2 regions of the Nonomuraea sp. H19 genome follow, and region 1 is predicted to be linked to the other one. Evidence: riboswitches for the same ligand, from Rfam matches in the RefSeq annotation. Region 1 holds a riboswitch; the other holds the start of a gene.
The links. A riboswitch is a leader RNA that binds a small molecule or an ion and turns the genes downstream of it on or off. The one in region 1 is predicted to bind glycine.
Positions count from the first base shown of each region.

Region 2: it holds a riboswitch for glycine, as region 1 does, so the genes downstream of both, gcvP (aminomethyl-transferring glycine dehydrogenase) here and gcvT (glycine cleavage system aminomethyltransferase GcvT) in region 1, are expected to answer to the same signal.

Region 1 is NZ_JBQHCV010000004.1:325,132-332,360, reverse strand. Features, by position in the region: gene ACTMTI_RS10905 (aldehyde dehydrogenase family protein) at 1-180, shown strand, start outside; gene ACTMTI_RS10900 (3-oxoacyl-ACP reductase) at 319-1,083, shown strand; gene ACTMTI_RS10895 (gamma-glutamyl-gamma-aminobutyrate hydrolase family protein) at 1,092-1,781, shown strand; gene ACTMTI_RS10890 (epoxide hydrolase family protein) at 1,803-2,921, opposite strand; gene ACTMTI_RS10885 (hypothetical protein) at 3,041-3,898, opposite strand; glycine riboswitch at 3,993-4,090, shown strand; glycine riboswitch at 4,091-4,188, shown strand; gene gcvT (glycine cleavage system aminomethyltransferase GcvT) at 4,223-5,308, shown strand; gene gcvH (glycine cleavage system protein GcvH) at 5,305-5,694, shown strand; gene ACTMTI_RS10870 (L-serine ammonia-lyase) at 5,752-7,128, shown strand.
Region 2 is NZ_JBQHCV010000022.1:72,975-80,203, forward strand. Features, by position in the region: gene ACTMTI_RS38845 (FHA domain-containing protein) at 1-190, shown strand, start outside; gene ftsR (transcriptional regulator FtsR) at 258-911, shown strand; gene ACTMTI_RS38855 (bifunctional nuclease family protein) at 1,043-1,513, shown strand; gene ACTMTI_RS38860 (MerR family transcriptional regulator) at 1,661-2,281, shown strand; glycine riboswitch at 2,577-2,674, shown strand; glycine riboswitch at 2,675-2,788, shown strand; gene gcvP (aminomethyl-transferring glycine dehydrogenase) at 2,844-5,675, shown strand; gene ACTMTI_RS38870 (hypothetical protein) at 5,842-6,630, shown strand; gene ACTMTI_RS38875 (response regulator transcription factor) at 6,862-7,191, shown strand.

The DNA of each region.
Region 1 (7,229 bases):
CGAGCGTTGCGCGTGGCCAGGGCGGTCGAAGCGGGCGCGCTGTCGGTGAACTCGCACTCGTCGGTCCGCTACTGGACCCCGTTCGGCGGCTTCAAGCAGTCCGGCCTCGGCAGGGAGCTCGGCCCGGACGCCCTGGCGGCGTTCACCGAGACCAAGAACGTCTTCATTTCGTGGGAGTGAACCCGACGCAGTGAGCGGAGTGGAGGCCCGACGAAGGAGGGACTCCGCGAAGCGAATGAGGAGCGGTGAACGACCAAATGAGCAGGGAGTGAACCCGGCGCAGTGAGCAAAGCGAATAATGAGCAGGGAGTGAGATCAGTGCAGCGGTTGCAGGATCGGGTGGCCGTCATCACCGGCGCGGGCAGCGGCATCGGGCTGGCCACGGCCCGCAGGTTCGCCGAGGAAGGCGCCAGGGTCGTCTGCGTGGACGTCGACGAGGAGGCGGGCAAGAAGGCCGCGGCCGAGGTCGGCGGCCTTTTCGTCAAGGCCGACGTGACCAGCGAGGACGACGTCGTGCGGATGTACGAGACGGCGCACGCGACGTACGGCAGCGTGGACATCGCCTTCAACAACGCCGGCATCTCGCCGCCCGACGACGACTCGATCCTGGAGACCGGCATCGACGCCTGGCGCCGCGTCCAGGAGGTCAACCTGACCAGCGTCTACCTGTGCTGCAAGCACGCGATCCCGTACATGCGGCGGCAGGGCAAGGGCTCGATCATCAACACCGCCTCGTTCGTGGCCGTCATGGGGTCGGCGACGTCGCAGATCTCCTACACCGCCTCCAAGGGCGGCGTGCTGGCGATGTCCCGCGAGCTCGGCGTGCAGTTCGCCAGGGAGGGCATCCGGGTCAACGCCCTGTGCCCCGGGCCGGTGAACACGCCGCTGCTGCAGGAGCTGTTCGCCAAGGACCCGGAGCGGGCGCAGCGGCGGCTGGTGCACGTTCCCGTGGGGCGCTTCGCCGAGGCCACGGAGATCGCGGCCGCGGTGGCGTTCCTGGCCAGCGACGACGCGTCGTTCATCACGGCCAGCGAGTTCCTGGTGGACGGCGGCATTTCCGGCGCCTACGTGACGCCGCTCTAGGAGGGGTCGTGCGTCCTGTCATCGGCATCACGTCCTACGTCGAGCCCGCGAAGTTCACGGTGTGGACCGACATGACCGTCGCGCTCCTGCCGTACATGTACGTGGAGCAGGTCGTACGCGCCGGCGGGCAGCCCGTCGTCCTGCCGCCGGCCGGCGATCCCGCGCAGGTCGTGAGCCGCCTGGACGGGCTGATCCTGGCCGGGGGCGGCGACATCGACCCGGCCAGGTACGGCACGACACCGGAGGAAAAGACCAGCTATATCCGCAAATTTCGGGACGAGGCGGAGTTCGCCGTGATCAGCGCCGCCCTCGACGCCGAGCTGCCGTTCCTGGGCATCTGCCGCGGCCTCCAGGTGCTGAACGTCACCCTCGGCGGCACCCTCCACCAGCACCTCCCCGACGTGGTCGGGCACACGGGCCACTCCCCCGCGCCCGGCCGTTTCGGCCCGCTGCCCATCACCCCCGCCCCCGGCACCCGGCTGGCCAAGGCCCTGGGCACGGAGCCGGTGACCGTCCCGCACTACCACCATCAGGCCATCGACCGCCTCGCCCCCGGCCTCACCGTCACCGCCACGGCCGAGGACGGCACGATCGAAGCGGTCGAGCTGGACTCGGGCCCGTTCACGGTCGCCGTGCAGTGGCATCCGGAGGCGGCCGACGACTGCGCGACCTTCGAGGCGCTGGTGGCGGCCTGCTGACCGGCTCAGTGCCGGTGCTCCTCAGCGCAGCCCCGTGAAGAACGCGCGGACGTCGGCGACGAACGCCTCCGGCTGTTCCAGGGCGGCGAACGTGCCGCCCTGGTCGTGCTCCACCCAGCCGACGATGTTGTTGTCGCGCTCGGCGAAGCGCCGGATCGGCCGCAGGATGTCCTTGGGGAAAACCGAGATCGACGTGGGCACCGTGGCCGGCTTGAGCTCCCACTCGACGCTGGTGTCCTGGTCGGTGTCCGGCGTCTCGACGAACGACCGGGCGGCCGAGCCGGCGGTGTTGGTCAGCCAGTAGAGCATGACCGTGGTCAGCAGCCGGTCGGTGTCGATGCCGGCGTCGCTCCACTCGTGGTAGACGCCGGCGAACCAGGCCAGCAGCGCGACCGGCGAATCGGCCATGCCGTAGGCGAAGGTCTGCGGCCGGGCCGACTGGATGAGCTTGTAGCCGTACTGCTCGGTCAGGTAGCGCTCGCGGAAGGCCAGGCGTTCCTGCTCCACCTCGCTCAGGTCGTCGAACTCGCCGGGCGCGCCGATGGGGAAGCAGATGATGCCGTTGCCGTGCATGCCGGCGACGCGTTCCGGAGCCAGCACGCCGACCTCTCGCGAGATCCAGGTGCCCCAGTCACCGCCCTGAACGCCGAAACGCTCGTAGCCGAGCCGGGTCATGAGCTCCAGCCAGGCTCTGGCGATGCGGGTGGAGCCCCATCCGATCTCATGGGTGGGACCGGACAGCCCATAGCCGGGCAGGGACGGGATGACCAGGTGGAAGTCCCGGCTGAGCGGCTCGATCACGTCGAGGTACTCCACGGGGGAGCGGGGCCAGCCGTGGGTGATCAGCAGGGGCAGGGCATCGGGGTTCGCGGACCGGATGTGGAGGAAGTGGACCCGCTGCCCGTCGATCTCGGTGACGAACTGGTCATGCCGGTTCAGCTCGGCCTGGGCGCCGGCCCAGTCATAGCCGGTACGCCAGTACGCGACCAGCTCCTTGAGGTGGCCGAGCGGAACGCCATATCCCCAGCCCAGACCGGGGACCTCGTCCGGCCAGCGCACCCGGTCGAGCCGCGCGTGCAGATCGTCCAGATCGGCTTGGGCGGTTTCGAGGCGGAAAGGCCGGATGTCGTGCAAGGTCACATGATCTCCTTCGAGCGTATCGTACGTCGTACCGTACAGCATACGGTTCGTGCCACGCAAGCCGGCCACTCGACATGCTGGTGAAAAGCCGCGGATGCCTTCTCGGGCACCCGCGGCCGTTACGCGACCGGCTTCAGCACGTCGTCGAAGAAGACGACGTCCTTGCCGTACTTCTCCTCGACCCTGCGGCGCAGGTCATCGCTCGTCAGCCAGGAGGTCACCTCCACCCGGTTCCGCGTCACGCTGGAAGACGCCGTGATGAGGCCGCCGCTGCCCATCTCGCCCTCCACCTGCCGCTGGATCTCGTGCAGCTCGGCCTGGCTGCGCTGCGCGCCGCTCACGCACAACGCGCCGCCCCACACCCCCCGGATCCACTTCTCACGACCCGCCAGGTCGCCGGTGAACTTGAGATTCAGGACCAGGCGCTTCGGATCGTTGCCCTGCTTCTCCGTCTCCCTGGGAGTCAGGAGCGGGTCCAGGTAGCTCTGGTCGAGCCACGCTCCCGCGAACTCCTCGGCCGTCCCGGCCAGCGACATCGCCTTCTCCAGGGTCTCCTGCGTCGCCCTGGCCGGATCGACGGGCCGCCAGCCGCCCGCGGGCTTGGGGCACGGGCTCGCGAACCCGCCCTCCCCCGCCGGATCCTCCCTGGCCCGCACCGGCTCTCCCGGCGGCTCCGTCAGGGTCAGCCGGGCGCCGTCCCAGGTGCCGACCACCCGGTACGAGCCCCACTTCACGCCGGCCAGCGACTCATGCTTCACCTTGCTCCAGTCCCAGCCCATGACGTCGGGACCACCGCACTGGGGCGGGTTCGACTCCGCGACCATCGTGCATAACTGGGGCCCGTGCCCGCCGCCTTCGAGCACCGTCAGACTGGCCTCGTAGCGAGGCGGTGGCGCGGGAGCCGCGGCCTCCTGGGCGCCGCAGGACGTGACTGTCAGGGCGGCCGCGAGGCCCAGAGCCGCCGTTCGCCGATTCATACCTCTATCGACGTCACCGTCCCCCGGACGGTTCAGGACAGACCGGTACGCGACAACACCCCCGTCACGGCACTAGGCTGACGGACATCACCGACGAAACCGTGCGGGAGAGCACCCTGACAGCCGGTCAGGGTCCCTGAAGGAGCAAGCCCTCCCCGCGAACCTCTCAAGGCAAAGGACCGCACGGACGAGGTGTCCTCTGGAAAGCAGGCCTGCTGGGGCCTCGCCGAAGGTGAAAGTCCGGTAAAACCCGGGCGAAGCTCTCAGGCATCAATGACAGAGGGGGAGGATGCTGGCATCCGATCCTGTCCTGAGGTGCGCAAAATGTCCCGACCGACACCGCTACGAGACGTTCACGAGAGCCTCGGCGCCACGCTCACCGACTTCGCGGGGTGGCTCATGCCCCTCCGGTACGGAAGCGAGTCCGCGGAGCACAACGCCGTTCGCGAGGCGGCCGGGCTGTTCGACCTCTCCCACATGGGCGAGATCTTCGTAACAGGGCCGCAGGCCGGGCAGGCGCTGGACTACGCGCTGGTCGGCCACCTGTCGGCGGTGGCGCCCGGGCGGGCCAGATACACCATGATCGTCAATGAGCGGGGCGGGGTGCTCGACGACCTCATCGTGTACCGGCTCGGCGACGAGGAATTCATGGTCGTGGCAAACGCCTCAAACTACGAAAAAGTCGCGAATGAGCTGACGATTCGCGCGAAGGCGTACGACGCGGTGGTCGAAGACCGCTCCGACCAGTACGCCCTGATCGCCGTACAGGGGCCCCGTTCCCAGGAGATCCTCGCCACGCTCACCGACGCCGACCTCGGCGGGCTCAAGTACTACGCGGGCCTGCCCGGCCTGGTGGACGGGCGGGAGGCGCTCATCGCCCGTACCGGCTACACCGGCGAGGACGGGTTCGAGCTCTTCGTCGCCAACCAGGACGCGGTGCCCCTCTGGCACGCGCTCATGGCCGCGGGCGAGCCGTACGGACTCAAGCCCGCGGGCCTGTCCAGCCGGGACACGCTCAGGCTGGAGGCGGGTATGCCGCTGTACGGCAACGAGCTCACCGCCGAGCTCACCCCGTTCGACGCGGGGCTCGGCAAAGTGGTGAAATTCGACAAGCCCGGCGACTTCGTCGGCAGGTCGGCGCTCGAGGCGGTCAAGGACGATCCGCCCCGGCGCCGCCTCGTCGGCCTGGTCGCACGGGGCCGCCGGGTGCCGCGACATGGTTACCCGGTCACCAAAGACGGCGTCGTCGTCGGCGAGGTCACCAGCGGTGCGCCTTCCCAGACTCTGGGCAAGCCCATCGCGATGGCCTACGTGGACACCGGGGCCGAAAAAAGCCTGGCCGTGGACATCCGGGGCAGCCAAGAACCTATGGACCTGGTCGAGCTGCCCTTTTACAGGAGGAAGAAGTGAGCAACATCCCTGACGACCTGAGCTACACCAAGGAGCACGAGTGGGTGGCCGGGGTCGACGACGGGCTGACCGTGACCGTCGGCATCACGGCCTATGCCGCCGACGCGCTTGGTGATGTCGTCTATGTGCAGCTCCCCGATGTCGGTTCGGTCGTCGAGGCCGGCGACTCGGTCGGGGAAGTGGAGTCGACCAAGTCCGTGAGCGAGATCTACACGCCGGTCGGCGGCGAGATCGTCGAGGTGAACCAGGCCGTCGCGGACGACCCGTCGCTCGCCAACAGCGACCCGTACGGCGAGGGCTGGATGTTCCGCGTCCGTATGGAGGGCGACCCGGAGGACCTGCTGTCCGCCGAGGAGTACACGGCGCTCACCTCGGGTGAGTCCTGATCTAATTTCGCCGGGGCCCTCACCGGGGCCCCGGCCCTGCCTGAAGGGCGCACATCAATGGCGATCAGCGTCTTCGACCTCTTCAAAATAGGCATCGGCCCCTCCAGCTCCCACACCGGCGGCCCGATGGCGGCCGCGCACAAGTTCGCCCGCGGCCTGCACGACGACGGCCTCCTGCCGCGCGTCGCCCGCGTCGAGGCGATCCTGTACGGTTCCCTGGGCCTGACTGGCAAGGGCCACGGCAGCGACAAGGCCGTCCTGCTGGGCCTTTCGGGCGAGAAGCCCGAGCTGGTGGACGTCGACACGATCGAGGACCGCCTGGCCGCCATGCGCGCCTCGGGCACGGTCAAGCTGTACGGCACGCGCGAGATCCCCTTCGTCGTGGGCGAGGACCTCGTCTTCGAACGCAAGATCTCGCTCCCCGAGCACCCGAACGGCATGCGCTTCACCGCGTACACCTCGGACGGCGAGAAGCTCAGAGAGAAGGTCTACTTCTCGGTCGGCGGCGGCTTCGTGGTGGACGAGCAGGCCACCGGTGCCGACCGCATCAAGCCGGACGACACCGTGCTCCCCTACCCCTTCACCACCGGGGAGGAGCTGCTCAAGCACTGCTCCAACACGGGCCTGTCGATCTCCGCCCTCATGCTGGAGAACGAGAAGGCCTTCGGGCGCACCGAGGAGGAGATCCGCGCGGGCATCCTCAACCTGTGGCGCGTCATGTCGGAGTGCGTGCGCCGCGGCATCGCCAAGGAAGGCGTACTGCCCGGTGGCCTCAAGGTCAAGCGCCGCGCCAACCAGCTCCACCGCCGCCTGCAGTCGGAGCCGGCGGAGAAGGACCCGCTGCAGGCCATGGACTGGGTGGCGCTGTTCGCGCTGGCGGTCAACGAGGAGAACGCCGCCGGCGGCCGCATCGTCACCGCCCCCACCAACGGCGCCGCCGGGATCATCCCGGCCGTTCTGACCTACTACACCCGCTTCGTCCCGCACGCCGACGACGAGGGCGTGGTCCGCTTCTTCCTGACCGCCGCCGCGATCGGCGTGCTGTTCAAGGAGAACGCCTCCATCTCGGGCGCCGAGGTCGGCTGCCAGGGCGAGGTCGGCTCGGCCTGCTCGATGGCCGCCGCCGGGCTCACGGAGGTCCTCGGCGGCACGCCGGAGCAGGTGGAGAACGCCGCCGAGATCGGCATCGAACACAATCTGGGCCTGACCTGCGATCCGATCGGCGGACTGGTCCAGATCCCGTGCATCGAGCGCAACGCCGTCGCCTCCAACAAGGCCATCACCGCGGCGCGGATCGCGCTGCGCGGCGACGGCCGCCACTACGTGGCCCTGGACAAGGCCATCAAGACCATGCGGGACACCGGCCGCGACATGCTCGACAAGTACAAGGAGACGTCGCGGGGCGGGCTGGCCGTCAACGTGATCGAGTGCTGAGAGTCGCGCTTGGGCCTGTTTGTGCAGGTACGGCGGGTAGAGCCGGCGGCGAATCTGCCTGAATTCGCGTCCCGGCCCGGGCGGCGCCTCTACGATCGGTC
Region 2 (7,229 bases), on a different contig from region 1:
CGTCTCCCGCCGCCACGTCGAGTTCTACCGCCACCGCGGCGGCCAGTTCTCGGTGCGTGACGTGGGCAGCCTCAACGGCACCTACGTCAACAGGGAGCGGATCGAGGAGGTTCCCCTGCACTCCGGAGACGAGGTGCAGATCGGCAAGTTCCGCCTCGTCTTCCTGATGCGTGGCAACTCCGGCGCATGATTGAGCGAAGCGAGCGATCAAGGCACGCGGCTTCGTGCGAGGTCATGCGGCCGGCAGAGGAGGCCGCATGACCTCACAGGCCGCGCGCTCGCACATGAGTATCGGGGAGGTGCTCGCGCTGCTCCAGGGCGAGTTCCCCGATGTGACCATCTCCAAGATCAGGTTTTTGGAGGGCGAGGGGCTGATCGAGCCCGAGCGCAGCCCTTCCGGCTACCGCAAGTTCACCCACCTGCACGTGGAGCAACTGCGCTTCATCCTGACCGAGCAGCGTGACCACTACCTGCCGCTGCGGGTGATCAAGGACAGGATGGCCGAGAGCTTCGGCCGCCCCCGCGCGGTGCAGGACAAGCAGGAGGTCAGGCTCAGCCGGGCGGAGCTGCTGGAGGCGGCCGGGATCGACGAGGAGACGCTCGCCGAGCTCGAGGACTACGGCCTCCTGGAACCGGTGGCCAGGCGCTACGACGAGGAGGCGCTCAAGGTGGCGCGGACCGTCGGCGCTCTGGCCCGCTTCGGCCTGCACGCCAGGCACCTGCGCGCGGTCAGGGCCGCGGCCGAGCGCGAGTGCGGCCTGGTGGAGCAGACCGTCGCCCCCATACTGAAACGACGCGCCCCGGGGGCCATCGGCGAGGCCGACGAGGTCGCCCGAGAGTTGTCCACGCTCCTGCTCGACCTGCACGCATCCCTTGTGCGCACGGGGGTGCGAGCTGTGTTGGGGCGTTGAGACCGTAGCGAGCTGGGAGGCGGGGGCACATCCAGGCCCGCTGGGTGTTACGTTGAATTGAAGTAGCCAGTCAGCAGAAGCGACGAGCAAATAGCTGTGCCGGGTGACCGGTCAGGAATACGGAGCAGCCCGTGTTGCAGATGGAGGTCGTGGGCGTACGAGTTGAAATGCCCACAAATCAGCCGATCGTCTTGCTCAAGGAGGCACACGGGGAGCGGTTCCTTCCTATATGGATTGGCATGACCGAAGCCACGGCCATCGCCCTGGCCCAGGCGGAGGAGCCACCGCCCCGGCCGCTCACCCATGACCTCTTCCGAGACGTGCTCAGCGCCCTCGGCGTCGGCCTGCGGGCGGTCAACATCGTCGCGCTGCGCGACGGCATCTTCTTCGCCGACCTCGTCTTCTCCAACGGCGTGGAGGTGAGCGCGCGGCCGTCGGACTCGATCGCGCTCGCGCTGCGCACGGGAGCGCGCATCTTCGCCAGCGAGGAGGTGGTCCAGGAGGCCGGCGTAGTCATCCCGGACGACCAGGAGGATGAGGTGGAGAAGTTCAGGGAGTTCCTTGACACGATCACTCCCGAAGACTTCGGCAGGGCGGGGTAGGTATTTCGGTGCATTTACGCTTCACGACGCGCCGAGCCGGATCGTTGACTCGCCATGGTCACGGTCCTACGGTGCAAGTGAAACCTGCGGTCGCCCTTTACGAACCCCCAGATCAGGCCGTGGGATGAGAGAAAGCCGGAGGTCCGCGTGGCGGTCAGCAGCGGCGAGGGAAAGACGGCCGGCCAGGAAGATCCGGTGCGGCGTGAGGACGCGCGGCAGCGTGCCGGAGAGCAGGGTCTGCTCTTCGACGAGCAGCCCGCGGCGTTGCCGGGCGACATCGGATACCGCGGGCCGACGGCCTGCGCGGCGGCCGGCATCACCTACAGGCAGCTTGACTACTGGGCGCGCACGGGGCTGGTCGAGCCCACGATAAGAGCCGCGCACGGATCGGGCTCCCAGCGGCTCTACAGCTTCCGCGACATCCTGGTGCTCAAGGTCGTCAAGCGGCTCCTCGACACCGGGGTGTCGCTGCAGCAGATCCGCACGGCCGTGCAGCACCTGCGCGATCGCGGGGTCGCCGACCTCGCGCAGATCACGCTCATGAGCGACGGCGTCAGCGTCTACGAGTGCACCTCGGCCGACGAGGTGATCGATCTGCTCCAGGGCGGTCAGGGCGTGTTCGGCATCGCGCTCGGCCGGGTCTGGCGCGAGGTCGAGGGATCCCTCGCGGAGCTGCCGGGGGAAAGAGCGGCGGTCGAGGACACCGTCCCGGCCGACCACCCCGCTGACGAACTCGCCCAGCGGCGACGCGCGCGACGCATAGGGTAGGCGCGCAAACCGCCGCTGCCTGGTGCGCGCCGCTGGACGCGCCACGCCGTAGGCGCGCAAACCGCGGCCTGCGGCGCATCGCTGGACGCGCCACGCCGTAGGCGCAGGCCGCTGCCTGTTGTGCACCGCATGGACGCGCCACGCCGTAGGCGCGCAAACCGCGGCCTGCGGCGCATCGCTGGACGCGCTACGCCGTAGGCGTTGCCTGGAGTGCTGGACGTTTCGCATAGGGTAGTAATCGCCCGGCGACGTAGCATGTATCGCATAGGGTTGTAATCTAGGACAGCAAGGCTGACGACCCCGTGCGGGAGAGTCTCCGGGCCCTCGGGTCCGGAGCGCCGAAGGAGCAACCCTCCCCGGAATCTCTCAGGCATCCTGTACCGCTCGGGCGAGGCAACTCTGGAAAGCAGGCGCGCCCGCCAGGCGCGCCTCACCGACGGTGCAAGCCCCTGTCCCGGGGTGAAGCTCTCAGGTCGCGGTGACGCCCGCGCTGACAGAGGGGGAGATCCGGCACTCGCCCGCGCCCTGGCGCCGGTCTCCATAGCCTCGGGAGGCATTCCCTATGACCGATCTGTCCGCTCCGCCGTTCTCGTCCAGGCACATCGGCCCATCGGAGTCCGAGCAGCAGCGCATGCTCGAGGCCGTCGGCTTCGAGTCCGTGGCGGACCTCGTGGCAGTGGCCGTCCCCGAGGCCATCAGGGCCAAGGACCGGCTCAAGCTGCCCGCCGCGGCGAGCGAGACCGAGGCGATCGCCGAACTGCGCTCCCTCGCCGACCGCAACCGGGTGCTCACCTCCATGATCGGCCTCGGCTACCACGACACGATCACGCCCGCCGTCATCCGCCGCAACCTGCTGGAGAACCCGGGCTGGTACACCGCGTACACGCCGTACCAGCCGGAGATCTCGCAGGGCCGCCTCGAGGCGCTGCTGAACTTCCAGACCGTCGTCTCCGACCTCACGGGCCTGCCCGTCGCCGGAGCGTCCCTGCTCGACGAGGGCACCGCCGCCGCCGAGGCCATGACGCTGGCCCGCCGCGCCGGCAAGTCCAAGAGCAGCGTGTTCGTGATCGACGCCGACACCCTGCCCCAGACCAAGGCCGTGCTGGCCACCAGGGCCGAGCCGCTCGGCATCACGCTGGTGGAAAGCCCGCTGGACGGCGAGCTGCCCGAGTGCTTCGGCGTGCTCGTCCAGTACCCGGGGGCCTCCGGGCGGGTGCGCGACTTCCGCGCCGTGGCCGCCGCGGCCCGCGAGATGGGCGCGCTCGTGGTGGCCGCCGCTGACCTGCTGGCCCTGACGCTCGTGGCCGCGCCGGGCGAGCTGGGCGCCGACATCGCGATCGGGTCCTCGCAGCGCTTCGGGGTGCCGTTCGGGTTCGGCGGGCCGCACGCCGCGTACATGTCCGTCCGCGAGGGCCTGCAGCGCCAGCTTCCCGGGCGTCTCGTGGGCGTGTCCGTGGACGCCGACGGCGACCCCGCCTACCGGCTCGCGCTGCAGACCCGCGAGCAGCACATCCGCCGCGAGAAGGCCACCAGCAACATCTGCACCGCGCAGGTCCTGCTCGCCGTCATCGCCGGCATGTACGCCGTCTACCACGGTCCCGACGGGCTGCGCCGCATCGCCCACCGGGTGCACCGGCACGCTGTCGCCCTCGCCGAGGGACTGCGCCGGGCCGGCCTGGAGGTCGTGCACCGCGAGTTCTTCGACACCGTCCTGGTCCGGGTGCCCGGCCGGGCCGCCGAGGTGGTCGCCGCGGCCGCCGAGCGGGGCGTCAACCTCTGGCGGGCCGGCGACGACCACGTCTCCATCGCCTGCGACGAGAAGACCGGCGCCGCCGAGGTCGCCGCGGTGTGGGCGGCCTTCGGCCTGTCCGGCACGGACGTGGACATCGAGGGCTGCTCGGACGCGCTGCCCGCCGGGCTGCTGCGCGAGTCGGCGTACCTGACGCACCCGGTCTTCCACAGCCACCACTCCGAGACCGCGATGCTGCGCTACCTGCGCAGGCTGCAGGACAAGGACATCGCGCTCGACCGCTCCATGATCCCGCTCGGCTCCTGCACGATGAAGCTCAACGCGAGCACCGAGATGGAGCCGATCACCTGGCCCGAGTTCGCCGCGATCCACCCGTACGCGCCCGCCGACCAGACCGAAGGCTACCTGGAGCTGATCGGCACGCTGGAGCGCTGGCTGGCCGAGGTCACCGGCTACGACGCGGTCTCCATCCAGCCGAACGCCGGCTCCCAGGGCGAGTTCGCCGGGCTGCTCGCCATCCGCGCCTACCATCGCGCGCACGGGCAGGCCGGACGCGAGGTCTGCCTCATCCCGTCCTCCGCGCACGGCACCAACGCGGCCAGCGCCGTCATGGCCGGCATGCGCGTCGTCGTCGTGGCCTGCGACTCCGACGGCAACGTGGACCTGGAGGACCTCGACGCCAAGATCGCCAAGCATCGTGACGCGCTGGCGGCGATCATGGTGACGTACCCGTCGACGCACGGCGTGTACGAGGAGACGATCACCGAGGTGTGCGCCAAGGTGCACGAGGCCGGCGGCCAGGTGTACGTCGACGGGGCCAACCTCAACGCCCTGGTCGGGCTGGCCAAGCCGGGCGAGTTCGGGGCCGACGTGTCCCACCTCAACCTGCACAAGACGTTCTGCATCCCGCACGGCGGCGGCGGCCCCGGCGTCGGCCCGGTCGCGGTGCGCGGCCACCTGGCCCCCTACCTGCCCGCCCACCCGCTGCACGACGACAGCCCCGTCGGGCCCGTGTCCGCCGCTCCGTACGGGTCGGCGGGGATCTTGCCGATCTCGTGGGCGTACATCCGGATGATGGGCTCGGAAGGGCTCACGGCGGCGACCGAGCAGGCCATCCTGTCGGCGAACTACCTGGCCCGCCGGCTGGCCCCGCACTACCCGGTGCTGTACACCGGGCGCGGCGGGCTGGTGGCGCACGAGTGCATCATCGACCTGCGGCAGATCACCAAGGAGACCGGCGTCACCGTGGACGACGTGGCCAAGAGGCTCATCGACTACGGCTTCCACGCGCCGACCATGTCGTTCCCGGTGGCGGGGACCCTGATGATCGAGCCGACGGAGAGCGAGGACCTCGCCGAGCTCGACCGGTTCGTGGACGCGATGATCGCCATCCGGGGGGAGATCTCGAAGGTGGCGTCGGGCGACTACGACAAGACCGACAACCCCCTGCGGAACGCGCCCCACACGGCCGAGTCGGTCACCGCCGACGAGTGGCCGCACCCGTACTCGCGGACCGAGGCCGCGTACCCGCTGTCGTCGCTGCGTGACGGTAAGTATTGGGTGCCGGTGCGGCGCATCGACCAGGCGTACGGGGACCGCAACCTGGTGTGCTCGTGCCCGCCGCTGGAGGCATACGAGGACTGACGGCTCTGCTGCTCAGGCGCAGCCTCCCGCCGGGAGCCTGCGCCTGACGCGGAACGAGGGCGAGCGCGGAGAACCCCGCGCCGGCCAGTCCTTCAGCGTCAAGTGAGGAGACATGATCGCCAGAAGTCGTTAAGCTTCGGTGCGACTGTCGCCTGAAGGAGCTCTCTTGACGTCCTCAGAGCTGGAGACCCCGCCTCTCGACACCGCCCGCCGCCTGGCCGAGCACGGCGACCTGGACGGCGCCGCGGCCATCCTGTCCCAGCTGGCCGCCGACCCGGAAGGACCCGACAGGGCCCAGGCCGCCGTCGGGCTCGCCGTGGTGCTGGAGGAGCGCGGCGACATCGAGGCCGCCAGGGCCGCGGCCAGGACCGCGCTGGCCACCGGGCACCCCGAATACGCCGCGCAGGCCGCCTGCCACCTGGCTCAGGGCTTCGAGCGCGAAGGGCGGGACGAGCAGGCCAGGGCCGCCTGGCAGGCCGTGCTGGGCGTCGGCACGGCCGCCTACGTGCCGCTGGCCCACCTCGCGCTGGCCCGGCTGGCCGCGAACCTCGACGAGGCGGAGAAGGAGCTGCGGGCCGCCATGGCGGCCGGTGACGCCCGTATCGGGGCCCACGCGGCCCAGCAGCTCGCCGACCTGCTGCTGGAGCACGGTGAGCCCGGGACGGCGGCCGAGGTCCTCATGGACGCGCTGGAGGCGGCGCCGGAGGAGGAGGTGCCGGGGCTGCGGGTGCAGCTCGGGATCGCCCATCTGGAGCTGGCGTGCGCGGAGTTCGCCGAGACGGTGGAGGGCGGGGCCGATGCCCCGACCAGCGCGCTGGCCATCGAGCTGCTGGCCCGCACGCTGCCGCTGCGCGGGCGGGGGGACGACGCGGACCGGGTGTGGTCGTACGGGCTGGAGCACGAGGACGAGAGCCTGGCCGCCGAGGTCCGGCTGCGCTACCACCGCGGCGCCTGACCCTCCGGCCCGGCCGCGCACGATCTTGCCCGCGACGGTCTGGCGCTCGCCGCGATGGCCGGAGCGACCGGCGAAACTCCCCGCGTCATGCCTGAGATGTACGACGGTGGACCCGGGGACTGATGCGGAGCGGGGCGCCGCTCTGCGAAAGTGAAGCCGTGTGGGAATCGGGCGCCGGATGGCTGCTGGTCGCTCTGGTGACGGCATGCGCCGCCGCCGTGCGCCGCCGCCGTGCGCCTGGTCGGCACCGGCGACGCCCTCCTGGCGCCCTCGATCACGCGGCGGCTCGTCGAGCGCTTCGCCGCAGGCGACCGCCATCCCGCTCAAGTGCCGCCCCTCCACCGCGACCTAGCCGCGCTGTCACCCAGGGAACTCGAGGTCCTGATCCTCCTCGGCCGGGGGCTGTCCAACGCCGAGCTGGCCGGCGCGCTGACCCTCAGCGAAGCCACCGTGAAGACACATGTCGCCCGCATCTTCGCCAAGCTCGGCCTGCGCGATCGGGCACAGGCCGTCGTGCTGGCCTACGAGACGGGGCTCGTCTCTCCGGACCGGTCCACGTAGGACCGGCGCCGGCCGCGTCCGGCAGCGGTCATGGCGCA